Regions from separate parts of the Bowmanella yangjiangensis genome, predicted to be linked through region 2. Evidence: riboswitches for the same ligand, from Rfam matches in the RefSeq annotation. Region 2 holds a riboswitch; the other holds the start of a gene.
What was found. Region 2 has a riboswitch for thiamine pyrophosphate ahead of thiC (phosphomethylpyrimidine synthase ThiC). Riboswitches for the same ligand answer to the same signal wherever they lie in the genome.
Positions count from the first base shown of each region.

Region 1: it holds a riboswitch for thiamine pyrophosphate, as region 2 does, so the genes downstream of both, KJY73_RS19390 (TonB-dependent receptor) here and thiC (phosphomethylpyrimidine synthase ThiC) in region 2, are expected to answer to the same signal.

Region 1 covers NZ_JAHDJU010000003.1:810,946-826,707, forward strand. The annotation lists partial or broken gene KJY73_RS19365 (IS4 family transposase) at 1-412, shown strand, start outside; tRNA gene KJY73_RS19370 (tRNA-Trp) at 500-576, opposite strand; gene KJY73_RS19375 (phosphotransferase) at 656-1,447, opposite strand; gene pnuC (nicotinamide riboside transporter PnuC) at 1,434-2,048, opposite strand; gene KJY73_RS19385 (hypothetical protein) at 2,048-2,305, opposite strand; gene KJY73_RS19390 (TonB-dependent receptor) at 2,390-4,471, opposite strand; TPP riboswitch at 4,537-4,659, opposite strand; gene KJY73_RS19395 (DUF502 domain-containing protein) at 4,744-5,331, opposite strand; gene KJY73_RS19400 (phospholipase D family protein) at 5,513-7,003, shown strand; gene KJY73_RS19405 (S41 family peptidase) at 7,251-8,255, shown strand; gene KJY73_RS19410 (MBL fold metallo-hydrolase) at 8,299-9,168, opposite strand; gene KJY73_RS19415 (sulfite exporter TauE/SafE family protein) at 9,267-10,013, shown strand; gene KJY73_RS19420 (rhodanese-like domain-containing protein) at 10,010-10,399, shown strand; gene KJY73_RS19425 (efflux RND transporter permease subunit) at 10,669-13,194, shown strand; gene KJY73_RS19430 (outer membrane lipoprotein-sorting protein) at 13,210-13,998, shown strand; gene KJY73_RS19435 (hypothetical protein) at 14,001-15,257, shown strand; gene KJY73_RS19440 (YgaP family membrane protein) at 15,334-15,552, shown strand; gene KJY73_RS19445 (ArsR/SmtB family transcription factor) at 15,603-15,762, shown strand, end outside.
Region 2 covers NZ_JAHDJU010000001.1:755,628-771,389, reverse strand. The annotation lists gene KJY73_RS03520 (aspartate/ornithine carbamoyltransferase family protein) at 1-954, opposite strand, end outside; gene KJY73_RS21895 (hypothetical protein) at 948-1,070, opposite strand; gene KJY73_RS03515 (sodium:solute symporter family transporter) at 1,057-2,487, opposite strand; gene KJY73_RS03510 (hypothetical protein) at 2,480-2,908, opposite strand; gene KJY73_RS03505 (Zn-dependent hydrolase) at 3,012-4,268, shown strand; gene KJY73_RS03500 (hypothetical protein) at 4,682-4,987, shown strand; gene KJY73_RS03495 (YbhB/YbcL family Raf kinase inhibitor-like protein) at 5,093-5,620, shown strand; TPP riboswitch at 6,320-6,433, shown strand; gene thiC (phosphomethylpyrimidine synthase ThiC) at 6,544-8,481, shown strand; gene thiE (thiamine phosphate synthase) at 8,483-9,961, shown strand; gene KJY73_RS03480 (HesA/MoeB/ThiF family protein) at 9,954-10,709, shown strand; gene thiS (sulfur carrier protein ThiS) at 10,700-10,900, shown strand; gene KJY73_RS03470 (thiazole synthase) at 10,902-11,669, shown strand; gene thiH (2-iminoacetate synthase ThiH) at 11,666-12,781, shown strand; gene KJY73_RS03460 (hypothetical protein) at 12,863-13,036, shown strand; gene KJY73_RS03455 (VOC family protein) at 13,054-13,404, shown strand; gene KJY73_RS03450 (hypothetical protein) at 13,385-13,753, shown strand; gene KJY73_RS03445 (TetR/AcrR family transcriptional regulator) at 13,841-14,470, shown strand; gene KJY73_RS03440 (hypothetical protein) at 14,470-15,009, shown strand; gene KJY73_RS03435 (energy transducer TonB) at 15,198-15,554, shown strand; gene efpL (elongation factor P-like protein EfpL) at 15,684-15,762, shown strand, end outside.

The DNA.
Region 1 (15,762 bases), on a different contig from region 2:
TAGAGCCAAGCCTAAGGGGCGAAAAGACCGGCGTTCATCTAAGGCAGGTCGCTCTCACACCGCCCAGCTTAGTTACCAATCCGGTAGCAAAGAGCCTTGGTTGCTGGCGACTAATTTGCCGCCTTCTTATTTCAGCGCCAAACAAGTCGTTAACCTGTACGCCAAGCGCATGCAGATTGAAGAAAGCTTCCGTGACCTGAAAAGTCCACAATACGGCATGGGCCTCAGGCACAGTAAAAGCCGCAGTGCCAAGCGCCTCGATATCCTGTTACTGATTGCTTTACTGGCCACGCTGGTGCTTTGGTGGATTGGCTTGTTTGCCTTAAAAGTCGGGTGACAGCGGAAATTCCAGGCAAATACCGTATCTCATCGTCTGGTGTTATCGGAGGTCATACTCGGCAAAGAAGTCAAACCCCAATGGGGGTTCTCGCCCCACCGCCACGTTTCTTCGATGCAGAAAAGCAAAAAGCCCGTCACTAGGACAGGCTTTTTTGAATGCTGGCAGGGGCGGAGGGACTCGAACCCCCAACCATCGGTTTTGGAGACCGCTGTTCTACCAATTGGAACTACGCCCCTGCAATGGAGGCAGAATTATACCCATCGACCTTTAAAGGTAAAGCAAATTTCTGTCACATTTGAACTGTTTGCACAAATGTTAAGCGACAGGACTTTGCTTAACGGGATTTTGTGCCAAATGCCAGAGCTGATTGGTCAATCTGGCGATAGGTAACATTCGCTGAATATCCTGCCAAAGTAGCTCGACAGACAGCGCGCAAATTCTGGCATATTCGTCGCACAGTACCCTGCTCTGCGCATCGTTCAGCCCTTGGGCCAGGATACTGGACGCCAGGTCATAAGCCGGTGTCGACATAGCCGCATACTCCCAATCCAAGCACATAGCATCCGGACTCAGGCAGACATGGGCAAAACTAAGATCATGATGACTGAATACCGGCTTAGGCAATGCCTGCCAGAGTCGACTTGCCCTTGCGACATCGTCAAGCAAGGCTGGCGTTTGAATATTGCCCACCTTGATATAGTGCTGCCAGTCCTCAACCAGAGGTAAATCGGCGCATTGAATAGGCAATGCATGAATAGCGGCCAGGCGCTGTGCCAGGCAGATAAGCTTGTCCTGCATCACTAATTTACTGGTGGCGAGATCTTGAATATCCAGCCAGGTTTCCAGCATAAAATCGCCCGCGGCAGACAAATACAAAGGCGCTGGCGCCATGCCAAAACCGGCGATCTGTTGCTGCAATGTGAACTGGCGGTGGCGATCCTGACGATCCCCACCGTTTTGGCAAAAGAGTTTTAGAAAGTAGCGGCCCGACACACTACGCAAACAATAGCTTTGATTTACCGTACCGCCGGACAAGGCGTCCAGTTCAAAGTCTGCGCCAATAAACGCGAGTTCTTGTAGCTCCTGGTGCTGCTTAGCCGATAGCATGGGCATCCTGCGCCAGGTAGCTGCTGCGCCACTTCAGATAGCCATACAAGGCAAAACCCAGATAGCCGACAAACAACAGTGCGGTAAGGTACAAACCCGTCTGCCAGTATAGCCATGCGGCAAGGCTGTTGATCGCCAGCCAGTACAGCCAGTTTTCCAGTACCTTTTGCGTCACCAGATAAGTGGTAAACAAGCTGAATACCGTCACCAGCGCATCCACATACAGATGCTCATTGTTGAAATAGCTCTGCAGGCTCCAGCCAATCACCAAAGACAACGGCAACAACAGCAGCACCGCCAATAGATGATAAGTATTACTGCGGGTTTGCACCCTGCCCGGTTCGTGGTCAGCCATGGCTCGCCAGTGCCACCAGCCATATACCGCCATACCCAGATAATACACATTTAGCAGAGTTTGCAGTGGCAGCGTATGGGCCCAAAACAGCCAGCTGTAAATACCGGTGCTGACCAAGGCACAAGGCCAGCACCAGATATTTTGCCGGGCCGCCAGCCACACATAACCAATGGCCAGCACCACTGCCAGCAACTCCCAGTAAGACTGAGCCGCCCATTGCTCTGACAGAGTTTGCAACAAGTCCATTAACGGCCGCTGCCCATGGCATCGCCGTTTAGAAACTTACACACAAAAATAGCCTGACCGATTTCCTGATGGCTGCGCTGCATTTCTTTAGCCAGGATCTCCATGGTCGGCAGGTAGTCACCACAAATACGGGTGCTGGTGGCACTGGTATCAATTTCCAGCTCAGGGTATTGGTTAATACGGTCAATAAAGGTCTGAATTGGCGCAATGTATTTATCGGCCAGAGGATACAGGGAAATTTCAGCAACCAGTTTCATAGAATCACTCCAATAAAAGGAGGGGTTTAGACCTCCTGAACGCCAGCTTGGCAACATCCCGGCTTCCCTGCCGGGCACGTTAGATTAAAACAAGTAATCGAGGCTTATGCCCAGCATGCGGCCATCGCCCAACTGGGTATAAAGCTTGGATTTATTCTGGTCATAGCCATCTTCGGGTTCATTGTTAAAGTAGAAACCACGCACATGATATTCACGGTCAAACAGGTTCTGCCCCCACAAGGACAAACTCCAATCCCCCTGCTGCCAACTCAAACGGCTATGCACCAGCACTTCGGAATGGGCTTGTTGATTATGTCCGTCCGAGAAGTAGAAGCCGTCCTTGCCGTCGGCTTCCACATGCCAGTGCCAATCATCCGCCAGTTGCCAGTCCATACCGACATTAAAGGTGTAACGTGGGGATTGTGCCTGATCTCGCTTATCAACAAACTCCCCTTTGGCATTGGTATATTCCTTGAAGCTGGCACGCAGCCACCCCAGGTTGGCATAAAGCCCCAGGCTGTTATTCACCTGCCAGCGACTTTCTACTTCCAGGCCATAGTTAGTACCAATATCCGCATTAGCGATAATGTCGATAAAGTCAGCGGCCTGGCCACTGGAGGCCACTAACTCATAGTCACTGACCTGGGTATCTTTACGCTGCATATAGAAGCCCGCTACACGCAAAGTCAGATCGCCCTCGGCATTGGCGCCTTTCACCCCCAGCTCGTAGTTCCAGTTGTACTCAGGTGCATAGTTACGACGAGAATTGCTCACCTGATCGTCAATATTAAATCCACCGGCTTTGTAGCCGCGGCTGATGCCACCGTACACCATGGTCTGCTCGTTAACCTGATGGTCAAGTACCAACTTACCGCCCAGCATGTCGTCGCTGACATTGGCGACAAAACCGTCCGAGTCGAGATAGTCGATGTCAAAATGGTCGTATCTCAGCCCTACCGTCAGGCGGATTTTATCATTCAGTTGGCTGATGGTTTGACCATACACTGCCTGATTATCCGGCTGATAATCGCTGCGGAAGATGCCATCCAGATAGTCATATTCACGGGTTAGTACTTCGTCCACTTTCTTACTGTAGGCACCCACCACCCATTCGGTGCTGTCATTGAACCACTTGGATGTCGCAGAAGATGCCAGACGCAGTTCCAAGCTGTGTGTATCGCGCTCACGTGCGTAAGCATCAAACGCGGTGTAGCCACCAGGATAGCCGTCATACAACCAGTCATCGTCGTAGCCGTATTGCATCTCGGAGTCAGACCAACTACCAATGGCACTTAAGGTTGCCCAGTCATGACGCCAGTCCGCTTTGAGGCTCAGTGCATGGGTTTGCTGGCGGTCATAACCTGGCTGGTCTGAGCGGGTTTTACCGTCGTTAGTCTGGGTAAAGGCGTCGTAGCCGTTGTCGATATCAAAATACTGATAATTAAGGGCCAGAGTCAGGTTGTCACTGGCCAGATATTTGAGCTTAAGTCTGCTGGTTAGCTCATCGCGATTACCGGTATCGTCCCGCCCCAGGTATTGGTTTTCAATAAAACCATCACTTTGGTATTGCTGGGCGGCCACACGGTACAACAGCTTGTCGCTCAGTTCACCGCCATGGGCAAATCCGGCCGACCAGCTGTTGTTCTCCGCCAGGCTCAGACTGACGCGGCTGGGACTGTCATTACCTGCTTCCACGGTTTGAATTTTCACCACGCCGGCCAGGGCTGCGGCACCGAACTCAGTGGCTTGAGGGCCTTTGAGCACTTCAACCTGCTGAACGTCAAACAGTGTGCCTACTGCGGCAATGCCGGAAAAATCCATATCATCAATGACAAAGCCCACCGATGGATTAATCGGCTCGGCAAACTGGCTGCGCTCGCCGATACCGCGGATCTGCACAAAGCGGCCACGGGACGCGCCACTGGCAAAGTTGACATTAGGGGCGACATTCAGGATTTGCTCTAAGTGCTGTGCCTGACGAGCAATAATTTCATTCTGGCCCACCACCGAAATACTGGCCGGTACATTTTGCAGATTGCGCACGGCAAAATCCGAGGTCACCACAATATGTTCAACGGCCTGCAGCTCGGCATTGGTTTCGTCAGCCCATACAGGCTGACATGCTAGCGCCACGGCAACAGAAAGATAACGGTATTTAGTTTGCATTGGATCTTCTCATCACAGCTGGAAAAGATCCGGGGTAACGGCAGGTCAATGGGACAAAATCTGGAGGAAAACCTCGTAACCATTCCTACGCCGGTATTATCCGGATCAGGTGTAAGGGTTTGCGCTGATATTCAGCGGCATCTCAGCCGTCTCTCCAGATATGGAGGTGGGCACCCCTTGGCTTTGGTTCTTAAGCGGAACCAGAGTGAATTGTAACAGGGCGGGCGGACCTTTGCCTAGGCAAGAAAGCGCCCGCGCCTATAGCATTTTGGTTATGGCTTCTTGCTTTTAGCCTGACTGATGTGTGCCGTCAGCACCTGTTGCATGGCTTTTTGTACTGGCATATCCAGCGGCTCACAACGACTACGAGGCAAATACAATAGATGCCCGCCAACCTGATAGCTTAAGGGCACATACACGGCAATAATGTCGTCATCGCCAGCAAAGTCGATTTGTTCATTGGTGACAAAGCCAATCATGCGAATATCTTCGTGCATGGTCACCAACACGACTTTTTGCAGTTCATCCTGACTGGAGCCGGAAAACAATTTCATAATGTCCTTGGCACTTCCGTACAAGGTCTTGACCAAAGGAATGCGTTCAAGCACCGACTCAAACCAGTGAAACAGATGCTTAACCAGATAAAGCTGAACCAGGATCCCCAGCAGGAAAATAATCACCAGGCCCGACACCACCCCCATACCTGGCACATACCAGCCTTGTGGCAGCAAGTAACTCAAGGGGACGCTTAGTAAAGACTCTGACCAATTAAAGAACCAATACAGGGCACCAAAGGTAATCACTAGCGGTAAGCTGAACAACATACCCCGGGCAAAGATCTGAGACAGAGACGACTTCATAAACAACCCAATGCAAGGCCAAAGGCAGGCAATGTAACACTGGTCTGTGACAAATCAACAGGCCGGGTAACAAATCCATCTGCAAAGCGCCCTTATAGCCATCGCTGATGACCAGACATTGACCCTGAAGCATTTAACTGTTAGACCAGATAACAGTGACCCGCATAGCCGGTTTTAATTGATGAACAGACTGATGTTGTTGATTTGTATGACTCCCCTGGCAGCGTGCCAGTCTCCGCCCATACATCCCCCATCACCACCAAGTACCAGCATGACAGCCAGCGAAGGGCCATTAGTTGACGCCATAAAAAACCTCAGGCATCCGTCACCCAGTTTAACAGGCGTAGCACCGCTAAGCACCAGCCAGAGCGCCTTGGACGAGAGGTTAGCGATTATAAATAAAGCAACAGTCAGCATCGACTTGCAGTACTACATTTTCCGCGATGACAAGACCAGTAAAATGATTGCAGCGGCACTGCTAAAAGCCGCCGAGCGAGGGGTACGAGTACGCATGTTGCTGGATGACTGGCAAAAACGCAGTGACCATAACCTGCTTAGCCTGGACAGCCACCCTAATATTCATGTCAGGCTATTCAATCCGATTCGAAACCGAGCCTTTCGTAACCTGGCCATTTTGTTCAACCTGGACCAGCAAAACCGGCGCATGCACAACAAATCCCTTACGGTCGATGGCCTTATTTCCATTGTTGGGGGAAGAAATATCGGCGACGAATATTTGCTTAATAGCGCAGCTGTTACTTTTGGTGACTTAGATTTGACTGCCATCGGCCCTGTAGTGCAACAAATCAGTCAGCAATTCGACATGTATTGGAACTCCCCACTTAGCGTCAATATTGCCGCCTTGGCCAGTCGCCACGCTCGTCATACCCAAACCCTACTTGGCTGGCAGGGCATGTTGCAGCAAAGCCTTGACCAGCCTGATGCTCCCTTTGAAGCCGAGTGGGGAAAGCTGTTGCAAGACACATCAGCCTGGCACTTTGGTGAGGCAGAATTATTCTTTGACCAACCCGGCAAAATTAACCGGGATTCACCAGCTTCTCAGATGCTTCATCAGATTGGCGCGGTTATCAGCAAAACCCGTAACAGCTTGCTAATTGTATCGCCCTATTTTATTCCCTCAAAAGGCGGAACCCAGGCTCTGATCAAAGCGGCACAGCAAGGCATTGATATCACTATAGTCACCAATTCCCTCGCCTCTACCGATGTATTTGCCGTACATGGCTGGTATGCACATTATCGAAAAGCCCTCCTCAAGGCAGGAGTAACCTTGTGGGAAACCCGTGTGAATCCTATCGCTAAACCCAAAGCCCGTTTATCTGGTAGCAGTCGTACCAGCTTACACGCTAAAACCTTTGTCATAGACAACCAGGAAGTCTTTGTCGGCTCGTTTAATTTCGATCCCCGCTCTGCCCGCCTCAATTCTGAAATGGGCATCTTTATTCACCAGCCGACACTTGCCGCACTGGTCGGACACAACATTGGCCCTCTGTTACCCGCATTGGCTTATCAGGTACAACTAACCGAAAAGGAACAACTGATTTGGATCGATCATGCCAATAATCAATGCTTTAGCAGTGAACCCGACGCCTCGATATTTCGTCGCTTTGGCGCCTGGCTGGCTGGTGTATTACCCATCGAATCCCTTCTGTAAATGAGCAAAAGGACATCAAACAGCAGAACGATTTTCTGCCGCCAAGTTTCACGTGCTTGCAAATTGGCGCTTCAATACAAAGGCTGATTACACTTTAGCTATGCGTCAAAGGATGACGAATTACACCGTATTTTGGTGAAAATACCCACCCCACATGTAACCATTCTATTGATTTTTATAAAAATTATTTTGGCCTACGCTATGCATAAGCAGATGAGCCATCTCATGCGCTTTTATGGAGAACAACATGCTATCACGCTTCCAGCTAAGCCTTATTCTCTGCTTATTTACAGGCACACTTAGTGCCAACACCGACTTGCCCCAACCTGATATACAAAGGGCACAGAAAATTCATCAATTATTGCAACAGTATCACTACCATCCTGCCGAGCTAAACCACAGCGCTTATCAATCCATCAAGCAACAAATCGAGTTACTGGATGCCAGCACCCCCGACCCGGCAGAATTTGCCAAGGCCTTTAATACTCTTTGGCAAGACGGTCCGTTTTCCCATGTTAGATTGGCTAAACGTCAGCAAAGTGTGGAAGAAATAGCAGCTTATCTGGATACAATGAATGTCGGTGAACAAGGCGCAACCCTTACCTGGCAGGGCCGGATTGCAGTATTAACAGTAACTACCATGATGGGCCTGGACACCATCGAACAGATAAATTCGGCTTATCAACAATTGACCAATGCCAAGGCGTTAGTCATCGACTTACGCCTTAATGAAGGTGGGGCCTTTGCAGTGCGTCCGCTGGTTGCTCATTTACTGAACCATCCTCTGACAGCAGGAGCTTTTGCCAGCCGTCTGTGGTTTAACGCTCATCACCGTCGACCAATCTCTTCGGACTGGCAAGCGTTGCCCCCATGGCACGGTTGGTCAATTCGTTCGTTCTGGCAGGATGTACAAGCGCAGCCCCTGACTAAGATCGAATTTAGTCCAGAAGCACCCTATTATGCGGGTCCGGTATATCTACTGGTAAGCGGAAAAACCGCCAGTGCCGCAGAATTGGCAGCCACAGCCTTGGCCACATTACCCAATGTTACCTTAGTTGGAGAAAACACCGCGGGCGAGATGCTGTCACAAACCCTGTTTGACCTAAATGACGACTCACAACTTTTCCTCCCAATCGCCGATTACTTCAGCAGCAACTTTGGGCGTATAGAAGGTCGAGGTATAGAGCCGGATATCAAAATCAATGCAGACCAAGCTATGCAGCATGCTTTGACATTGGCTGCGCAGCACTGACTGTGCAAAAGCGGAGAGGCTTTGTTCTACATAGAATTCAGGTTCATGAATGACCCAGTAGATTCACCGGCACTTTCAGGTAAACCTGCCCATTGTCCTCCGCCTCAGGCCATTTTCCAGCCCGGATATTGACCTGAATACTGGGCACAATCAGGCGAGGCACGGCCAGCGTGGCGTCACGAGACTGGCGCCTGTGAACAAAGGTCGCTTCACTGGTATCGCTACTGATATGGACATTGTGCGCCTTATGCTCAGCGACCGTGGCCATGTAGGCCAGAGCCCGACCTTCGGGCTGATAGTCATGTCCAACATAAATACGCATATCATCCCCCAGTGCATAGAGTTTTTGCACCGATTGATAAAGTAGCGCGGCACTTCCGCCCGGAAAATCACAACGCGCGGTGCCGGCGTCCGGCATAAACAGGCTGTCGCCAACAAAGGCGTTGCCGTCAATGACGTAACTCAGGCTGTCATTGGTATGACCGGGGGTAGCCAATACCTTTCCCTGAATATCCCCAAGGCAAAAGTTATCACCTTCATCAAACAGATGATCAAAATCGCTACCGTCGGTTTGCAAACTGTCGTGCAGGTTAAAGATGCCCTGAAAGGTATGTTGTACTTTGGCAATGCCCTTACCTATGGCAATCACCCCACCCAACTTGCTCTTCAGATACTGGGCGGCGGTTAAATGATCCGCATGGGCATGGGTTTCCAAAATCCACTTCAGCTGTAAGCCTTGCGTTTCAACGTAGCTGATTAGGCTGTCGGCAAAGGCGGTGTGGCTGCGTCCGGACGCATAGTCAAAGTCCAGGGCAGGATCGATGATAGCCGCCTCGCCGCTATGTGGATCGTAAATCACATAGCTTAAGGTTGAGCTGTCCTGATGAAAAAAGGTCTCGACATGCAGTGCCATAAAATATCACTCCCGATGAAGATTTCGCCTTGAACTTTAGCAAAATACGAAATAACATACAACACAATGTTATAAACTTATTCCAAAGAGAGATAACGATGCAGTTAGCCCTTCTTGCCGCCGCTGGAATTGGTCTGAGCCTGGGAATATTAGGTTCCGGGGGCTCTGTGCTAGCGTTACCTCTGCTTGTCTATCTTGCCGGTCAGGACGTTAAGCAGGCCATTGCCGGTTCACTATTTATTGTGGCGCTGATCAGTCTTGCCACTTTGCTGCTTAGCCCAGCCAAGCAGCAAATAAACTGGCGCGCCGCGTTGCAACTTGGCATAAGCGGCGCCCTGGGTGGGTATCTTGGTGCCCTAGCGGCCAAATTCGCCCATCCGATGCTGCAATTAATTATCTTCGCTACGCTTATGCTCATTGCAGCCAGGGCAATGTGGCGACACAAAGATGTCACGACACCTAAGTCAAACCCTTACATTACTCTGGTTGCCGGTACGCTTGCTGGTGCCCTAACCAGCTTTACCGGCGCCGGCGGCGGCTTTATGCTACTGCCCATTCTGATTCGCTTTGCCGGACTGGATTTTTTCCATGCCCGGGCCACCAGCTTACTGCTGATTTTCAGCAATGCAGCGCTTGCCCTGATGGCTAACCTGTCCATGCAAACGGATTGGCAATTGGATTGGCCGCTCTTACTGGCCATCAGCGCTCTGGGAATTGCCGGTAGTTTGACTGGTCGCTACTGGTCGGCAAACTGGCCGCAACAGCGTCTGCGTCGCGGTTTTGCCCTGTTATTACTGATTATCGCTTTGTTTATCGTCGGACATAGTCTATTGGAGGTCATATGATTAAAACCGCCCCACAGTTGGTTGCAGAAGCAAAACAACGAATCAAGGAAGTACCAATCAGCACATTGGAACAACAGTTGGCGCATCCTATCATTGTGCTGGATGTGCGAGAGCCAGATGAATACCACCAGGGTTTTGTGCCCGGTGCCATCAATGTGCCAAGAGGGATCTTAGAAACCAGTTTAACTAACCTACCGCAGGCTAAAGGTGCGGAAGCACCGCTGGAAGAGCTGGCCGAACAGGATATTTACCTCTATTGCCGCAGTGGCGCACGCTCTGCATTGGCCGCCGAATCGCTGATGCGCATGGGCTTTACTAAGGTTTATTCGGTTGAAGGTGGCTTTGAAGCCTGGAAAAAAGCCGATTTGCGTATCGAACTGCCCTAGGGTGCAAATATAGCTACTCTATACATTCAGCCATTAATCTAAGCGTGTCCCTATTCCAGGGACGCGCAACGCCTATCTCGCATCTCGCATCTCGCATCTCGCATCTCGCATCTCGCATCTCGCATCTCGCATCTCGCATCTCGCATCTCGCATCTCGCATCTCGCAAAGCTTAATTTAGCAAAAAGCGAAATAAATAATGACAGATGTTTTTTTGTTCGCTATATTTCGCATTATTCTAAATTAGAAAATTCTGTTATTTGAGGCCCAGATGGTCAACGTACTTTTGAACTTCTCCATCCATTATCGTAAGTGGGTATATTGGGGCTTGCTGCTACTCACGCTGCTGTTTGTTGCACAGCTGCCCAAAATCCAGATTGATACTGATCCGGAAAATATGCTCAATGCCAGCAATCCCGAGCGGTTATTCCACAACCAGGCGAAAACCACTTTTGCCATGCACGACACTATTGTGGTCGGGGTCGTCAATGCGCAGAGCATTTACAATCCTCAAACACTCTCAGCTCTGGTGGATCTGACCGAGTATGCAACAGGCATAGAGGGTGTGGTTCAGGCCGATCTGATGTCTTTGGCTAATGTGGACAATATTACCCAGGCAGAGCCAGGTACCATACGCTTTGAGTGGATGATGAAGTCCGCCCCAAGCGATATAGCAGGTGCACAGCGTATTCGCGAGCAAGCCGAGAGATTACCACTGCTGCGTAACACCTTAGTATCTGGTGACGGTAAGGCGGCGGCGTTGTACGTGCCTATCGTTGATAAAAACCAAAGCTACGCCATAGCCCGGGATCTGAAAGCCCATATTGCTACCTTGGGCAGCCAGGATGAATGGCACATCACGGGTCTGCCTGTGGCAGAAGACAGATTTGGCTACGAAATGTTTGTGCAGATGGGCATTTCAGCGCCTTTAGCCGGGCTAACCATCTTTATTCTGCTGTGGGTATTCTTCCGCAATGTGCCCTTTATTCTGCCCGCCATGATAGTGGCCATGGCCACCGTACTGATCACCATGGGTGCCTTGATTGGCATGGGTTTCACTGTACATATCATGTCCTCGATGATTGCCATTTTCCTGATGCCCATCGCCGTAGTGGACTCAGTACATATACTCTCTGAGTTTGCCGACCGGCATAAACCCGGACAAGCAGCCAGTCACACCATTCGCCAGGTGATGGGGCATCTGTTTACCCCTATGTTATTTACCTCAGTCACCTCAACAGTGGGTTTCCTGTCACTGATGCTGACCCCCATTCCACCGGTACAGGTCTTTGGTGCCTTTGTCGGCAGCGGTATTATGCTGGCGTTCTTACTCACTGTGATTTTCGTGCCTGCCTATCTGTCAGGGCTAAGTGACAAATCTCTGGCCAAGCTGATTGCTAAGTTGCCTAAAGAAGCCGATTCAAAACTGACACCAGCGCTTCGTACTTTAGGCAAACTGGCGGGCAGCCACGCTAAGCTTTGGCTACTGGGCTTTGCTGGGCTGTTTGCAATATCTGTTTACGGTATCAGTCTAATCAATATCAACGACAACCCGGTTCGCTGGTTTAAGTCTGAGCATGAGCTGCGCGTTGCCGACCGGGTACTGAATGAACATTTTGCCGGTACCTACGATGCTTTCTTAGTCCTGACCGACACCAGCAACACCAATCACGAAGCAATTCAGGCCATTGCCACTGCCGCAGGTGACAAGCAGATGTCTGACGCCCTGCGGGTCTGGCTGCGCAAACAGGCAGAAGCTCTAGAACAGAGCAACAACCTCCCGGCGCTACTGATGGCCATGGATGACAAATCTTTTGAACTAAGCGACGCTACAGAAACTGACCTGCTATTTGCATTGCAATCGCAGTTAGAGAACCTGTCCAGCCAGTCCAAGCGCTTTTTATCCCCCTCTGTTTTGGATTATATGAGCCAGTTACAGTTGCACCTGCAGGCCAGCGGCTTGGTGGGTAAATCCAACAGCCTGTCGGATGTGGTTAAAACGGTGAACCGTGAATTACGCTCTGGCACCGAGACAGACTTTGTTCTGCCCTCCTCTGCCAACGGTGTGGCACAAACACTCTTGCAGTATCAGTCTTCACACCGTCCACAGGATTTGTGGCACTTCGTCACCCCTGATTACCGCCAAAGCCTGATTTGGCTGCAACTGACCAGTGGCGACAATCAGGATATGACCGCCGTTGTGCAGCTGGTAAATGACTATATACAAAGCCACCCACTACCGTCCGATATGAAACTGGACTGGGCCGGAAAGGCTTACCTTAACGTCGTATGGCAACAGGAAATGGTCGCCGGCATGCTCGACAGCCTGCTGGGTGCCTTTGTGATGGTACTGGTGATGATGGTGGTGCTGTTCCGCTCCCTGGCATTTGGCATTCTGGCCATGCTGCCGCTGACCTTAACTATCAGCCTGATCTACGGCTTGATCGGCTGGATTGGTAAAGACTATGACATGCCCATTGCCGTGCTATCGTCACTAACCCTGGGTTTGTCAGTGGACTTTGCCATTCACTTTATCGAACGCTTCCGTGCCACCTGGGCAGAACATAAAGATTGGCCAACCACCCTGTCACTGATGTTTGAGGAACCCGCCCGTGCCATCAGTCGCAATGCTATTGTTATTGCCATGGGATTCACGCCGCTGCTGTTTGCACCGCTGGTACCTTACATCACAGTGGGTGTCTTTCTGGCCAGCATTATGGCCATCTCGGCACTGGTCACTTTGATTATGCTGCCCTCACTGATCAGCCTGGTACGCCCCTGGCTGTTTAAATCCTGATAAGGAGAAATGATCATGAAAAACGCGGTATTTTTACTTCTGACTGGTCTATCACTGACCAGCCCCCTGCACGCCCAGGAAGCTCGCGATATTGTCAAACAAGCCGAGCTGGCCGCTTACTATGCTGGTGATGACGGCCGTAGCGCGGCGCGCATGATCATCACCGACAATCAGGGACGCAAACAGATGCGCCAGTTCACCATTTTACGCCGCGACCAGGCCGATGGCGGTTCGCAAGACATGATGGTGTTCTTTTCCCAGCCTGCCGATGTTCGCGATACAGTATTCAGAGTAGTCAAGCACACCGACAGTGACGATGACCGTTGGTTGTACCTGCCGGGTCTGGATCTGGTTAAGCGGATATCGGCCGGTGACAAACGCACTTCCTTTGTCGGTTCACATTTCTTTTATGAAGATGTTTCAGGCCGCAACACCGAACTGGACGACTTCACCCTGCTGGAACAAAACACTGATCACTATCTGTTGGAAGGTAAACCCAAAGATCCGGCCTCAGTGGAGTTCAGCCGCTACCAGGTAAAAATAGACAAGACCAGCATGCTGCCGGTGGAAATCCGTTTTTTTGACAACCAGGATCGTGAATACCGCAAAGTTGAAACTTTGAAAGTTGAAAACATCGATGGGCACCCTACCGTAACCCATTCCAGAGTGCAGGATTTGCTCAGTGGCGGTCAGACCGAAATGCAATTTCGCTTCATCAAGTATGATCTTGGTCTGCCAGAGGACATCTTCTCTGAGCGCAGTCTGCGCAATCCCCCCAGGGATTGGTTGAATCTGAAGGACTAATTATGACGCGTATATCGCTACTTACCCTGATGGTCAGTCTCAGCGTGGCGGCACAAGAGCCGCCAGAAGACGACTGGGATGTGGACTGGCAGGAGGAAAGCACCACCCTGCCGGTACAAGGCTTTGCCGAATTGGCGCTTGGCAGCAGGCTGACTTCCAGCCAATGGAATCCGCGGGTGAGCCTGGCCGATGCCCGGCTCAGACTGGAAAAAAGCAGCCAATGGCAGCAAGTTTCTGTAACGGCTAAGGCAGACGGCTGGTATGACGGTGTGCAACAACAATGGCGTGGTCAGTTTCGCGAGTTATCGGCAGGCTTTAGCTTAGGCCAGCATCTGGATGTCAAAGCGGGACGGCAGATTCTTACCTGGGGAACCGGTGACTATCTGTTTCTAAACGATCTATTTCCTAAAGACTGGCAGTCTTTCTTTGCCGGACGCCATGATGAATACCTCAAAGCCCCGTCGGACGCGGTAAAGGTATCGGGCTATTTTGATCTGGCTAATGTTGACTTGGTGTGGACCCCAAAGTTTGACCCGGACAACTATATCAACGGCGACTACTTTTCGTTCTTTAACCCTTGGGCAGGCGGCATCATCGCCCCTGGCTTTGATGCCCTCACACCCAGCTCTGACGAATGGGCCTTACGGCTGTTTAAAAATTTAGATGGTCGCGAGATGGCTTTCTATGCCTATGATGGCTATAGCAAAAGTCCAGAAAGCCTGAGCCCTGAAGGCATCCCTACTTTCAGTCGCCTGCGGGTAGTAGGCGCATCCATTCGCCAAACTCTGGGGGCGGGTCTATTCAACGCGGAATTGGCCTACCACGACAGCCGCCAGGACCAGGATGGCAGCAACCCCACAGTGCCAAACAGCCAGTGGCGCGTGTTACTAGGCTATGAGCAGGAGTTGGTCACTCGCTTAACCGGCGGCTTTCAGTTTTATCTGGAACACACTTTGGACCATAGCGCCTTACTCGCTCATTCACCTTTTCCACAATGGGAAAAAGAGCAGAACCGCCTGGTTCTGACCAATCGGCTGACCTGGCGTAATGCTGCGGATGACCTAACCCTGTCTCTGTTCAGCTTTTATTCCCCGACGGATCAGGACGGTTATCTGCGCCCCAGCTTGAATCATAGACTGGATGACAACTGGTCCTGGGCGGCGGGATTGAATCTGTTTTTCGCCGACACGCAACATACCTTCTTTGGCCAGTTTAAAGACAACAATAATGCCTGGCTGCGAGTCAGGTACGGTTTCTGAGTAAAGCAGTTGCCATGTAGCAGTGCATCGGCAACTGATAGACAACCACTGCTAGCTCAATATGAGGAGACGTAATATGAGTGCTGAGCGAGCCCTGACTGCCTTTGCTGGCTTTATGGTGTTATTATCCGTGGCCCTGACGGTCTGGGTACATCCCAACTTTGTCTGGTTTACCGTGTTTATCGGTGCCAACTTATTTCAGCAGTCTTTTACCGGTTTTTGTCCGGCAACCATAGTACTGCGTAAAGTATTCGGTTTTAAAACCGAAGCAGAACTGGCCAGGGCTGGTAAATAATCTATTGTGCGGCACCTGCAAGTGCCGCATTTTGTTTTAAAGGGGTATCCATGACCAACATTGAAATGCATCAAGATGAAGCAAGTAAGGCAGCAGCTTTCCTTCGCTCTCTGGGCAATGAGCATCGGTTGCAGATCTTATGTCGGCTCGCCACCGGTGAGTTAAACGTTGGCGAATTACATAAAACTTTCAGCCTCAGTGCCTCAGCTT
Region 2 (15,762 bases):
CGTACTGAGCTCTTCGCCCCGAGCCAATGGGTGCAGAATGATGGCGTCTTGTTTAAGCGGCGACGACGCATCCAGATGGTACTTTTTGCCATACTGCTTAAAGGAATCCCCTTCCCAGGAAATGGCATTGATATACACCACATCAGCTTTAGGCAGCACCTGTTCGAGATCATCCGAGGTATTAACTGTTAAGCCAAACTGCTCTAGCTGCTCTAGCTGACCGGGGGCGAACATGGCATTACAGCCTTTGTCATTCACCACGGTGACACTGCTAAATACCTCGGGGAAATAGCACAGTAACTTAAGCAGACTGCGCACCGTGCGCATCTTGGCAGGAAAGCCAACCAGACAAAGGTTTAACGGCTTTCCTGGTGTGTCGGTAAGCAAATCCGGCCGCCATTTAAAGATGGTGTATAAATCGGCAAGTGCCTGGGTCGGATGCTCATCGGTACCATTACCCGCATTGATAATGGGAATACGCAAAGACTCCATCATCTCCCGCACAGATGACTCCTGAGAGTCACGCAATACCACACAGTCGCCGTAGTTGTTGAACATCTCGGCCACATCCATTAACGATTCGCCCTTGGCAATGCCGGTAGTGGAGCGATCGGTAATAGACATAATGTCACCGCCCAGACGATGCCAGGCGCTTTCAAATGACAAGCGGGTACGGGTACTGGGCTCATAGAAGGCCGAAATCAGGATCTGGCCGTTCAATGAACTGCTGAATCTGTCTGGATTGGCTTCATATTTGGCGGCCAGGCGAAATAGCTGCAACAAGGTCGGTCGATCAAATTGATCCGATGAATAGATATGCTGATTAGCCAGCTTGGCCAAATGGTCACCATCTTCGATGATGGCCCGCAGCAGCTTCTTCGGATGCGCATCGCCCTGAACATCGGGACGGCGGCGCTCAAACTGAACAACCTGTTCCAGGTTAGGATCTACCATAGATTCTTATCCTTGAGATCGCGCTGATAAAGCAGAAGTAAAATCACTGGTGCCAGAGCACTGCCGACTAAGGCAACCCAGACCAGCACAGCTAAAAGGGTTTCACTCAGGTACATGCTCGGCCTCTTTGAAGACACGCCAATCGAATTGGCCAGGTGCCAAATACAGACCAGCCAGGCAAATCAGCAACGACACCAGCGCCGCGCTGATGGCGGCCACATAAAAGCCGATCACAAAATACAAAACCAAACCACAGACAATCCCCAGGCTCATCGCGGCCGTTGCAAAACGCCCGTTGAGGCCGGGGTGATACAAGCCAAACAAAATCGGCCAGATGGCAGACGCCACAAAAGCACCGGTGAAATTTAACAGCGCGCCCAGAGTGGCCACCTTGGGTAGACATAACAACCAGGTCAGTGCCCCCAGGCCAATTACAATGCGCTTGTTTATCTTCAACAAACGGTCGCTGCTGGCTTTGGGGTTTAACAGGCGTTTGTAGCCATCCTGGGTGAGCAAATCTGACGTAGCGGCCAGCAGACTATCCATACTGGATGCCAGGGCCGAGAACACCACCACAAACACAAACACCGCACCAATGCCTCCCAGCAGTTTGGCCGCCACCAACGGCCCCACCATGTCAGCGCTGGGCGGCAGGATATTTAATGACAAGGCCGCCAAGGCAACGAAGCCCGTGACAATAGGAATGGGTAGCCAAAGCAAACCGCCGGTCAGAAAAGCTTTCTTGCCTATCCCACCTTTAAAGGCGAAGGCTCTGGACCACCAGACGTTGGAATGGAAAATCTCACCGATGCCAAAGAAAATGTTATTAAACAAAAACATAATTGCAGCGGGAAAGGCCAGATTAAGGAGCTCTGGCTGCAAACTGGAGACATTTTGATGAATTTGGCTGATGCCGACCTTGTCGATACAAAACCAGGCGATCACCACCACGCCAACCAGGATAAGAATAGATTGCACAAAGTCGGTCGCAATCACCGCCTTTAATCCACCCAGTAAGGTATAGACCACGCAGATAAGCAAGATGGCCGTCATGCCGGTGTGATAATCCAGATCGCTGAGCGAGGACAGCAGGATACCCCCTGCCATGCCCAGGCTAACCAGCCAGCCCATGGCATAAAATAGCGAGATCAGCATAAACACGGCCCAGGCCTTCGGGCCAAAACGGGTACGAATAAAGTCGCCGCTGGTAAAGCCGTGCGGCATTAAGGATTTGATCCGCGCCGCCATGGGCGCAAACAAGATAAGACCAAGGGCAGCCATGCTGTAGCCAATCATGCCCCAGACGCCAAACTGATATGCCAGTTGTGGTGCCACCAGCGTGGTATTACTGGTGATCCAGGTCGCCATGGCCGTTGCCGTGGCAAAGGCAAAACCCACATTGCGCCCCGCCAGTGCATAGTCATCAATACTGCGGTTGTTGCGTCCCAGATACCAACCAAAAGCAACCCACAATAGGCCGAAGCCTACCAGGATAGCCAAAGCTAAGCCTGAATCTAGCTGGGCATCAAGCATATTGGCCGTCTCGCTCCTTGCGCACAAACCCGATTAAAATCCCAACCAGCATAGAAAATGCCGCCAACCCAAGTACAAACAAGGCCAGCGCCTGATACAAAGAACGGTGCTGCACCCATACCTTAGCTAACTTGATCGGCGGTTCGCTGCCGCTGCTGTCCAACAGCCGCACCAAGTAGTGGCCATTGGCAAACCCCGACATAGTCGCCTGGCGTTGACCACTCACATTAAATTGCTGAAGACTCTGGGTATCCGGTGTGCCATCAACCAGACGTACCACCTCCAGACTGTCATAACTGGCATTGTAGTCACTAAATTCCAGTACAAAGTAACCTTCCCTGGATTCCAGAGACTGCACGGCAAACGCCGGGATGCTTGCCAGCATCAACAATCCCAGGAACAGCGTATGGATCGCCCTCATGACGCCTCCTCTGCTTATTCATTAACGGTCATGCTAACATTTATTAGTACACGAAACAAAATTCACCCCATTGATTAAATACACACCGCCATAAGGACAGTCCATGATTCACGAATTGCAGACCAACCTAAGCAGACTCCAAAACGATTTACTTGAGTTATCTCACATTGGGTACGACTTAGAATCAAAAGGCATATTCAGACTCGGCTTTACACCGGCAGATATGCAGGCCAGGCAATGGTTAATCAAAAAGTTTGAGGACGAAGGATTTTTCGCAAAATTGGACAGTGCCGGCAACGTAATAGGCAGTATGCAACAAGATACTGACAGGCCAGTGATCGCCATGGGCTCACATATCGATTCGGTACCCGCAGGCGGTATGTTCGACGGTACTTTAGGCGTGTTATCAGGATTGGAATGTATGCGTGTGCTGCGCGATAGCGGTCTGGATGTCACCTACCCACTGGAGGTGTATGCCTTTGCCGAGGAAGAAGGACGTTTTGGCGGCATGATGGGGGTGCAGGCCATCACCGGGGAGCTCACTCCCGATTGGTTAGAAACCGCCCATGACGCCAGCCATATTTATCTTAAAGATGAGATGGCAAGCTGTGGTCTAAATGCCATAGAAGCTCTCAATGCCCGGGTTGACCCTAAGCACTTCCGGGCCTTTCTTGAGCTGCATATAGAGCAAGGGCCGGTGCTGGAGCGAATCGGCAAACCTATAGGTGTGGTGGAGGCCATCTCTGGTGTTTATAAGTGGCTGGTCAGACTGATCGGCAAAGCCAACCATGCCGGTACCGCACCTATGGACATGCGTAGCGATGCCTTTATGGGACTGGCCGACTTTGCCCATGAGATCCCCCGCATTATCAATGAGGAAGGCTCGGATAAAAGCCGCCTGACCGTCGGCCGGGTTGAGCTAAAACCCGGCTATGCGCACACCGTTCCCGGGGAAGCCGAATTCACGCTTGTCGGTCGGGATACAGATCCACAAACTATGCGCAATCTGGCAGATGCTTGTCGACGGGTGCTGTCCAGCATCGCCCGTAAACACAATCTGATGTTTGAATTTGAACAGATGAGTTGGCTTGAGCCACAGGCTATGTCCAGTGAAGTCATACAGGGCTTTTGCCAGCAGGCAGAAAAGATGGGAGTTGATTATCAGGTTATGCCAAGCGGCGCTGGCCATGACGCCCAGTATATGGCCAAAGTTACCCCGACCGGCATGATCTTTGTTCCCAGTGTCGGCGGCATCAGTCACGCACCAGACGAATGGACACACTGGCAGGACGTACACACCGGGGCCAACCTGCTTTTACAAACAGCATTAGCCTATGCCTGTGGCCACCAAGATAAATGAACACTCAACTTAGGTATTTTTCAACCTCTTTGAGTTTTTATACGCATAAATATATTACTGGCCATAAAGCCTTTAATTATGCCGCTTACAAAAAAGAGCTAAAAGACATAGAAAAACAAACCAAACCAATCTGGTTTATTTTTTAATACCCAATAAATAAGCGTGGAATTTTTTAGAGCAAAAAATCGTCATTAAAAAATAATTAATTAACATTGATCCGATTATAGGCAGTCGGCTAGGATGCATTCCGCACCCTGCCATCTCTAGTTATGACAAGACAGTGCACTCAATAAAAATAACTATAAAAAATGCCGGCAAGCCAATAAAAACAATGCCTATAGGCATAGCAAAAAATAAAAACAGGCTTGATAACGGTGAACCACCAGGGAATAGTTTTCTACGGACAGGCCGTTGTGTTGAAAGATTTGTTTATTAAATATAACACCAAGTATCAGTACTGGGATTTTGACGAAATCAGGCAATGGCAGGATATCCAGAAAAAAGGCTTGCTGCGCTTTATCCTGTTGGAAGGTTTGATTAAATGGGGCCTGCTGTCGTTCACCATTTTTATTACTATTTTAATCACCACCCAGGACATCTCCCCTGCCGATATTCCGCTTATCGCACTGGTATGGGCAATAGTCGCTTGCCTCTACGGTTACAGTATCTGGCTGGGAACCCAGCTTTCCTACAATAGGCATCGCAACAGCAACAAGTAAGGTTGCTATTTGGTCGTCTGCAATCAACAATAATTCCGCAACAACTTGAGCAAAACAGGTTGTTACCCAAATAGCCGATAGCTTTCCCCTTACAAGGACATAACCATGCGCAAACTTGCTCTGCTCGCTATAACGTTACCACTGACCATGCCCTTAGCCGCACTGGAAATCAGTAGCCCGGATATTCAGGAAGGCCAGAGAATGGCCAAGACCTTCGAATATTCAGGCTTTGGCTGCGACGGAGAGAATCAATCACCGGCCCTGGCATGGAAAGATGCGCCGGCTGGCACCAAAAGTTTTGCCATTACTGTCTACGATCCCGACGCACCAACCGGCAGTGGTTGGTGGCATTGGTTGGCGCTGAATATTCCTGCCGATACAAAGAGTCTGCCACGGGGTGCATCCGGCAAGCTGGATAAGGTGCTGGAAACCCGCACCGATTACGGTCAGCCCGGTTTTGGTGGTGCCTGCCCGCCTGTTGGACATGGTATGCACAGATACCAGTTCACCATCTGGGCCTTACCGGATGAAAAACTCGATTTTCCAGTGGATATTTCCCCGGCCATCGTCGGCTATACCCTGAATAGTAAAGCCCTGGCGAAGGCAACCTTAACTGCCACTTACGTGCGCTGAGCCACGTTGAACGCAGAAAAAAGTAATTACAAAACAACCACTAAGTGCACGAAGTACACGAAGGACCAAAGTCATCCGATTCTGGAGCCACTGTTTACTTCGTGTCCTCTGTGTTCTTTGTGGTGAGAAGTAATCTGAAAACAACCACGAAGCACACGAAGTACACGAAGGGCTGAATTCATCCTATTTTGGAGTCGCTTTTCACTTCGTGTTCTCAGTGTCCTTGGTGCTGAAAGGTGCAACTAAAGCCAGTTTGCCAACCCACTGGTCCATTCCAAGCCGTTATATCTGGACGCCGCAATCTGATAACCACCAGCGTATCCCCCTGTTGCAATTAAGGATTTTCTGGCCATATACTAGAGCGTGTCGACCTTTTGAGTATGATTTTGCAGCAGTTTGTGGGCCCTTTATACAAGGCAGAGCGAACGTGGTGTAGTTATTCTACATGAGTGAGTGACAAGTCCGTATGGAACGGACTTGAACAGCTTTGCTGGCCTTCGGCGAAATACAAGGAGGTATTTCGTAAAACGCCGTAGAAAGGACCCACAAGCGCTGCCCTAAGGGTTCAACCCAGCCCCTCCTGCTCTGTGTTGCCGGGCTTTGACTTAGGCCCCTAAGCCTGCAGCCCGGCGTCGTGACCAGAAGGGACTGGATTTGAACAAAATCTATACTCAAAAGGTCAACACGCTCTAAACAGTTTATATCTTGTCGGAGTGCTCAGTCCGGTTTACCGGGCGAGCTGAGACCGCAAATGCGGGATCCGTTGAACCTGATCAGGCTAATACCTGCGAAGGGAACAAGAGCGTAACGCCCAGGCTTCAGGCCAACTTATCCCCAGTCAATCAGGGGCAGAGATCCAACCGGCGTTATTCTTTGCAACACTCCTGACAAGCATTTCAGCCATTTGAATAAGCGAGAATGCTATGTCAACCAGACGCGAATTACGTAACCAGGCCCAGGAATTTTTAGACCAGTTGCAGGGCCAGCACTACCCCAACTCCAAGCGCATTTACCTGCAAGGCAGCCGTGCCGACCTGCGTGTCGCCATGCGTGAGATTCAATTAGCCGATACTTTAGTGGGCGGTAGCAAAGAGCAGCCAGTGTATGAGCCCAACGAAGCCGTACCCGTATACGATGCCTCCGGCCCTTACGGCGATGTAGATGCCCGCATTGATGTGCGCCAAGGCCTTCAACATGTGAGACAAAACTGGATCCTGGAGCGTGACGACACCGAAACGTTACAGGAGAGCTCATCAAGCTATGCCAAGGCCCGCGCCGCCGATATCAGCCTGGATGACCTGCGCTTTGAGCTCAAACATCAGTCGCGTCGCGCCAAGCCCGGCAAATGTGTTACCCAGCTGCATTACGCCCGCGCCGGTGTGATCACCCCCGAAATGGAATACATCGCCATACGTGAAAACATGGGCCGCGAGCGGGTCAAAAGCGAACTGCTGAATCGCCAGCACAAAGGCGAGCATTTTGGCGCCAACCTGCCTGACAATATCACCCCGGAATTTGTTCGCCGTGAGGTGGCCGAAGGCCGCGCCATTATCCCAGCCAATATCAATCACCCGGAATCTGAGCCGATGATTATCGGCCGTAATTTTCTGGTTAAAGTAAACGCTAATATCGGTAACTCGGCGGTTACTTCCTCCATTGAAGAAGAAGTGGAAAAGCTGGTGTGGTCCACCCGCTGGGGCGCTGATACGGTGATGGACTTATCCACCGGCCGTAATATTCACGAAACCCGCGAATGGATTTTACGTAACAGTCCGGTGCCTATCGGCACTGTGCCTATTTATCAGGCGCTGGAAAAGGTTAACGGCATTGCCGAAAACCTGACCTGGGAGGTATTCCGCGACACTCTGCTGGAACAGGCCGAGCAAGGGGTGGATTACTTTACTATCCACGCCGGTGTGCTGCTTCGCTATGTACCCATGACCGCCAAACGCCTGACCGGTATTGTGTCACGCGGCGGCTCGATTATGGCCAAATGGTGTTTAAGCCACCACCAGGAGAACTTCCTCTACACCCATTTCCGTGAAATTTGTGAGCTGTGCGCGGCTTATGATGTGTCCTTGTCATTAGGCGATGGACTGCGCCCAGGCTCGGTGTATGACGCCAACGACGAAGCCCAGTTTGCCGAGCTGCGCACCTTAGGCGAGCTAACCAAGATCGCCTGGGAATATGATGTGCAGGTGATGATCGAAGGCCCCGGCCATGTACCCATGCAGCTTATCAAAGAGAACATGACCGAACAGCTTGAGCATTGTCACGAAGCGCCGTTTTATACTCTGGGCCCCCTGACCACAGATATCGCGCCGGGCTACGACCATTTCACCTCGGGCATTGGTGCGGCCATGATTGGCTGGTTTGGCTGTGCCATGCTTTGCTACGTCACGCCCAAAGAGCACCTGGGCTTGCCCAATAAGGAAGACGTAAAACAGGGCTTGATCACCTACAAGATTGCGGCCCATGCGGCCGACTTGGCCAAGGGCCACCCTGGCGCGCAAATTCGCGACAACGCCATGTCCAAGGCGCGTTTTGAGTTTCGCTGGGAAGACCAGTTTAACCTGGCGCTGGATCCGGAAACCGCCCGCGCCTACCACGATGAAACCTTGCCGCAGGAGTCAGGTAAAGTCGCGCATTTCTGTTCCATGTGCGGGCCCAAATTCTGCTCCATGAAGATCACTCAGGAAGTGCGTGACTACGCCGCTGCGCAGGAACAAGCCGCGATTAAACTGACCGGCCTTAACGGCGAGCAGGAAAGCGTGCAACTGGGTATGCAGCAAATGTCTGAAGCCTTTAAGCAAAGTGGCAGTGAGCTTTACCACCCGGCCAAATCCAAAGCGAGTGTCTGATATGGCAAAGCCGATAATTTGGTGTATCGGAGGCTCTGACTCAGGCGGTGGCGCCGGAGTACAAGCCGATTTACTCACAGTGCAGGCCCTAGGAGGCCACGGCTGCACCGTGGTGAGCGCCATTACCGCACAAAACTCGGTGGCGGTAACGCAGGTACAGGCCGTACCGATAGAAGTGCTGAGCAATCAGCTAAATGCACTGGCGTCAGACTTATGGCCCGGCGCGGTAAAAATCGGCATGCTCGGCGATGCCAGTCAAATAGCTGCCCTGGCCGAGTTTCTGCACTGGATGAAGCAACAGCCCAAGGCCCCGCTGATTATCTGGGATCCGGTGGCCAGAGCCAGTTGTGGCTCGCAGCTGGCGGCCCTGCAACTAGCCGACTGTGCACCACTGCTAAGGCTGCTTGACCTGATTACCCCCAATGCCAATGAACTGGCCCTGCTGACCGGCATCGAACCAACCGACGCTATCAGCTTGGCCGTGGCGGCCAATGTACTACTGGAACAAGGTGTTGGTGCGGTGCTGGTCAAAGGCGGGCATCTACACTGGGCAGGTGAGGAGTCCCAGGACTGGTATCTTAGCCCAACCAAACAATGGCGTTTTGCCAGCTCGCGTATCGATACGCCCCACGGCCACGGTACCGGCTGCACTTTTGCCAGTGCCATCGCCACCACGCTTTGTCTGGATTACCCCATGGACGATGCCATATGCATTGCCAAAGCCTATATCAACCAGGGTCTGAAAGGCGCCGTGGCCCTTGGCCAGGGACCAGGGCCGGTCGCTCATTTAGGCTGGCCGGTGCGGGCAGAGGATTTCCCGGCTTTTAGTCTGCTAGCTGATCCCCCTTGGCAGCACAGCGGCTTTGCCTCGGTGGATAGCCAAAGCCTTGGTCTGTACCCAGTGGTTGATAGCCTTGAATGGTTAGAAAAACTGCTTGGCTGGGGTGTACGCACCCTGCAGCTTCGTATCAAGCAGGCGCTTACACCTGAGCTTGAAGAACAAATCGCCAAAGCAGTAGCCCTTGGCAGGCAAGCCAATGCCCGACTGTTTATCAATGATCACTGGCAACTGGCTATCAAGCTTGGTGCCTATGGTGTGCATTTGGGTCAGGAAGACTTACAGCAGGCAGACCTTGCAGCCATTTACCAGGCGGGTTTGCGCCTGGGGATTTCCACCCATGGCTATGCAGAAATTCAGCGCGCACGAGCGCTGAAACCTTCCTATATCGCCCTTGGCCACATTTTCCCCACCCGCACCAAAGACATGCCGTCCAAGCCACAAGGCGTGGCGCGGCTAGCCCATTATGTGCGTTTGCTCAAAGGCATGCCCACCGTCGCCATCGGTGGCATTAGCCTGGAACGGGTTGAGGCAGTCGCAGCCACGGGTGTAGGTAGCATTGCGATGGTGACGGCCATTACCGAGGCCAGCAACCCCGAACAGGTAGTCAAAGATTTACTGGCAAGGTGGCAAAATGCTTAACGATCAGGATTTTATGCGCTACAGCCGGCATTTGATGTTGGAAGATATTGAAGAGGCCGGTCAGCAAAGGCTTAAGCAAGCCAAAGTGCTGATCATCGGCCTGGGCGGGCTTGGCAGCGTTGCCGCCCATTATCTGGCCGGCGCCGGGGTGGGAAAACTGCTGCTGGCAGATGGCGATAAAGTGGATGTTACCAACCTGCATCGCCAACCCCTATTCGACAGTTTTAGTATTGGCTACAACAAGGCAGAGCAAGCCAAGCGCCGTCTGGCGTGCGTCAATCCACATATCGATATTGAAGCTTTTGAACAAAACCTGGATGCAAGCAACCTGCTAGAGCAGATAAGCGACTGCCAACTGGTATTGGATTGCACCGACAATATGGCCAGCCGCCAGGCTATCAACGCGGCCTGTTATCAGGCCGGCGTGCCGCTGTTGGTAGGTGCGGCCATTCGTTTTGAAGGCCAGTTTCTGGCCCTTAATCCTGCGCAGTCACACGGCTGCTATCGCTGCCTTTACCATCCACAGCAAAGCCCACCGATGAACTGTACCAATAGCGGCGTTGTTGGCCCGGTGGTGGGCATTGTCGGCCTGATGCAGGCCCTGGAAGCGATCAAATACCTAACAGGCGCAGGAAACGTGCCCTTTGGCCAGTTAAAACTCTTTGATGCCAAAGTGCACCAATGGCAAAGCCTGGGGCTGAACAAAGACCCTGATTGTCCTGTATGTGGAGATAAGCCATGCAACTGATTATCAACGATACGCCGCAGCAATTTGCTCAAGGGCTGACGGTCAGCCAGTTATTAGAGGCTCTTAAACAGCCTGCGCTTGGCGTGGCGGTGGCGGTCAATGCCCAGGTGGTCAGCAAAAGTCAGTGGTCACAAACCCGGCTACAGGATGCTGATCGCATAACCTTATTTAAAGTGGTGGCCGGAGGTTGATATGCTCACTATTGCCAATACTCAATTTTCTTCCCGTTTGATTACCGGTACCGGCAAGTTTGCCAGCGGGCAAAGCATGCAGGCAGCGCTGTCTGCCAGTGGCACCGAACTGGTCACACTGGCCCTGAAACGGCTGGATCTGGTGCAAAACAAAGACGATATTCTGGCCCCACTGCAAGAGCTGGGGGTGCGTTTATTACCTAATACCTCAGGGGCCAAAACCGCCGAAGAGGCTGTTTTTGCCGCTCGCCTCGCCCGCGAAGCCATAGGGACTAGCTGGCTTAAGCTGGAGATCCATCCGGATCAGCGCTACCTGCTACCGGATCCAATCGAAACCCTTAAAGCAGCAGAACAGCTGGTCAAAGAGGGGTTTATCGTGCTGCCCTATTGCGGCGCTGACCCAGTGTTATGTATGCGTTTGCAGGAAGTTGGCTGCGCTGCGGTTATGCCCCTGGGGGCACCGATTGGCTCCAACCGCGGCCTGCTAAGCAAAGACTTTCTCGACATTATTGTCGAGCAAAGCCAGGTGCCGGTGATTGTCGATGCTGGCATCGGCGCGCCCAGTCATGCTGCCCAGGCCATGGAAATGGGCGTGGATGCGGTACTGGTTAATACCGCCATTGCCGTTTCCCCTAACCCTGTAGCCATGGGGCGGGCTTTCAAACAAGCAGTGACAGCCGGGCGCACCGCCTTTGAGGCAGGCCTTGGCAGTGTGCAAAAAAATGCCGTGGCATCCAGCCCCCTGACCGGTTTTCTGGAGCACTTATGAGCTTTGCCGCCTTGCTTGAAAACTGGGACTTTGACGACGTTACCCTGCAAATTAATGCCTGCACTGAAGCGGATGTGCGCCGTGCCCTGAGCAAATCCAAGCGGGATCTACAGGACTTTATGGCCTTGATTTCACCGGCCGGCGACGCCTTTTTGGAAGAGATGGCACAGCAGTCTTACCGTCTGACCCGTCAGCGCTTTGGCAATACCCTGCAATTTTACATTCCCTTGTACCTGTCGAATCTGTGTGCCAATGACTGCACGTACTGTGGGTTTTCCATGAGTAATAAGCTCAAACGTAAAACCCTCAGCCTGGACGAAATAGAAGCCGAGTGTCTGGCCATCAAAGCCATGGGCTTTGATTCTTTGCTGTTGGTCACCGGCGAGCATGAAACTAAGGTGGGCATGGACTATTTTCGCCAGGCCCTGCCGGTTATCAAGCGCCACTTCAGCTACCTGACCATGGAAGTGCAGCCGCTGGCCGAAGCCGAATACCGTGAACTGTGCCAACTGGGCCTGGATGCCGTGCTGGTTTATCAGGAAACCTACCAGCGGCGCACTTATGCCAAGCATCATCTGAAAGGCAAAAAAATGGACTTTGACTGGCGCCTGGATACCCCTGAGCGCCTTGGCCGGGCCGGGGTAGATAAGATGGGATTGGGGGTTCTGATTGGTCTGGATGACTGGCGCACCGACAGTTTTTTCGCTGCCCTGCATTTAAAATATCTGCAAAAGACCTACTGGCGCAGCCGCTATTCGCTGTCCTTTCCCCGCCTGCGGCCCTGCTCCGGGGGCTTGCTGGATAAGACCCAGATGAGCGACCGCCAGTTGGTGCAGTTAATTTGCGCCTACCGTTTACTGGACAGTGAAGTGGAAATTAGCCTTTCCACCCGCGAGTCGGCGCAATTCAGAGACAAACTACTGCCCCTGGGTGTCACCAGCTTAAGCGCCGGATCCAGCACTCAACCTGGTGGCTATGCCAATGCAGACAAGGCCTTGGAGCAATTCGAGATTGACGATGCCAGAGCCCCACAAGTGGTCGCGGAAGCAGTAAAAAAGGCGGGTATGCAGCCAGTTTGGAAGGACTGGGAAAAGAGTTACTCGCAGGCCTGATAAGGTTATGCCTGACCGATGATTTATGCTAAACCTTCTGATAATTTCGCAAGAGCAGCACAAGCCATTCAAGGAAAAGTCATGACCAAAGAACAAATGATCATTGCCTTACAAGATGTCGAACAGAAATTTAAACGCAATCACGAGGTTATTGAAGAGGTATGGGACGCAGGGTCGCCCTTTATGTCCATAGCCCGTCAACAAGCAGCCAGAGTAATGGAAGAGGAAATTGCCGCTATTCTGCGCGCCGAATAACCCACTAGGAGCCAAGCATGAAGGAACATCATAAAATCAATTATCTGGAGTTACCGGCCAAAGATCTTGAGGCCACCCGCGCCTTTTTCCAAAGCGTGTTTGGCTGGCAGTTTGTTGACTACGGGCCAGACTATAGCTGCTTTACCAACGGCGGCATGGACGGCGGTTTTTACCGCGCTGATGCGTCTGCGTCCGTGGCCAGCGGCAGCCTTTTGATGGTGTTGTACAGCCAGGATCTTGTCGCCACCCAAGATGCCGTAACGCAGGCTGGCGGCAAGATTATCAAACCCATTTTCGCCTTCCCCGGCGGTCGGCGTTTCCACTTTACCGATCCCAGCGAGAATGAATATGCGGTCTGGTCTGAGTAAGGTCGCAGTGCCGCTGTTTCTGGCCTTAGGGGTCATGGCTAGCGGTGCACAGGCCGACTGCTTAAAGGACGCCGGGGGCGATGTGATCTGTGGTAAAGGCAGCTGCGCGCGGGATTCATCCGGCCAGGTATTTTGCTCAGCCTTTAAAGATGGCGAAGCCATTCGCGACCGCATGGGAGAGGTGCTGTGCGGCAAGGGCAAATGTCGTATTGATCAGAATATGCAAACCTGGTGTTCAACCGCGCTTGGCGGCGGCGCCGAGCGCAATGACAAAGGCCTGGTGATGTGCCTGGATGGCTGTGAACCGGCCAGCAAAACCATGTGCGAGCAAACTACCGCAACCCGCTGACGTAAAACAAACCAATAACGAAACGATTGTGTTCACTATATTCAAGTGCTACCGTGCGAACATATAGTGAACTGCGTATCTTAGCCCATGGCAAAGTCAGGAAGACCCATAGACCCGGCCCGTACTCAGGCGGTATGGCAGGCCGTATCCGAACTTGTTATGGAGAAAAGCCTGGCCGGACTGACCATGGAAGGCATAGCCAAGCACGCCGGTATTTCCAAGGTTACCTTGTATCGCCGTTATGGCGATCTGGCCAACCTGGTGCAAGCCTATGTGACATTTCATACCGAACAAGCGTTAAGCACAGAACCAGCCTTAAGTAGCGACAGCCAATCTGCTACCCAAAGGGATTTGCAGACTCAATTATCGTCCTTGGGTTATCAAATCCTTAGCCTGATCTCCCGTCCCGATGTACTGCTGTTCGATACAGCAATTAGCGCCGCCCAGCGCCAATTCCCGGAGCTTGGTAAGCAGCTATTCACTTGTGGCCCGGCCAGGGTGTTGGCCAATCTGACCGCCATGCTAGCGCCTTTTCTGCACGCACATGGAAATAAACTGACAGCAGAAGAGGCCGCCCACATGCTTTTCGCGCTATGGAAAAGTGGTTTCTATGACGAGCTGCAAATGACCGGCCGGATGCCTTTGTCAGCCGAGCAGTTAAAGCAACATGCCGAGCGAAAAACTCAGCTATTTTTTCAGTTCATTAAGGAATGCTGATGCGCCGTCGTCCTATGCCACAAGCCCTACATGAGGTATTTGGTGAACAGCAGTCTGTCACAGAGATCCTGGTGATTTTGCTCTTTGCCCTGCTGGGTACGGCCTGTATCTACTATCAGTTTCAGTTGCTGCCGCACAACCTAGCAAGCTGGAAGCTGATGGTGGGTCTGTTAATCGTGGCCGACATTCTGGCCGGGTTTATCGCCAACTTCAGTCAGGGCACCAATAATTATTATGCCAAGCGCCCCTCCAGCCGCCTGGTGTTTATTGCCATTCACCTGCATCTGCCGCTGGTTGCCTGGCTAATGGGTGCCGACCTGGCAAGTGCCGCACTTATCTGGGCCATAACTATCGTCAGTGCGCTGATTGTAAATGCCCTGCACGGCTCTCCCTTTCAGTTGTTTACCGCTGCCGCCCTGATGGGCGCTGGCTTGTTGGTATTGATGCAACTGGCACTGCCGGTTTGGTTTGCCCTGGTCTCGGTGTTTTTTATGCTCAAGGTTATGTTCAGCTTTGCGGTTAATCACTACCGTGCTTAGTCAGTAAAACAGAATATTTGTCGCCTTGCCGGGGCGCTGATAAGGTAAGTTTTCAGCAAGATACGCAATAGATTGCCACCGTCAGGATGACACCCATGAAACACGTTATTTTATGAACATTACTGGGCTTGAGCGCCTGCCAGTCCACCACTGAGCCTGCGCCAGAACAGAATAACAACCTACCCTATTTGGACTTAACGGCCGTTCAAGGCGACAAGCCAGAACGCCAATACTGGCAAGAAAGTAAGCGCACCTATCCAGGTTACCCTATTGCTGCTGCCGCCGACCGGCGGTCAGGTTGTGTACAGTTTGAATTCGGCATTAATGCACAGGGTCACCCAGAAGGGTACCGGATAATAAAGTCCTATCCTCAAGGGATATTTGATCAAAAAGCCGCAGATGCTTTAGCCCAGTGGCGTTGGAAGTCAGCGACCAATGAGTCTCAAGGTCAGCCTGTTTTCACTCGTGTTCAAATGGATTTCATGGTTAAAGGGGCTAGAAACATTGCTGAAGCCGAGGAAAATTGCGGCTATCAGCATAATTAAAAATTATCTTGTAACCTAAATACGCATTCCCGGCTGCGCTGTATTGGCAATAATCCATATTCAGCCGTCAATAGATGGATTAAAATGCCGCCTTTATTGGTTAGCCCAGTTTGCAATCAGGACATAGCAATGCCAAAAGCAAGTGAAATCAAAAAGAATTCAACCATCGTTTATAACAACAAAACCTGTATCGTTCGTGATATCGAGC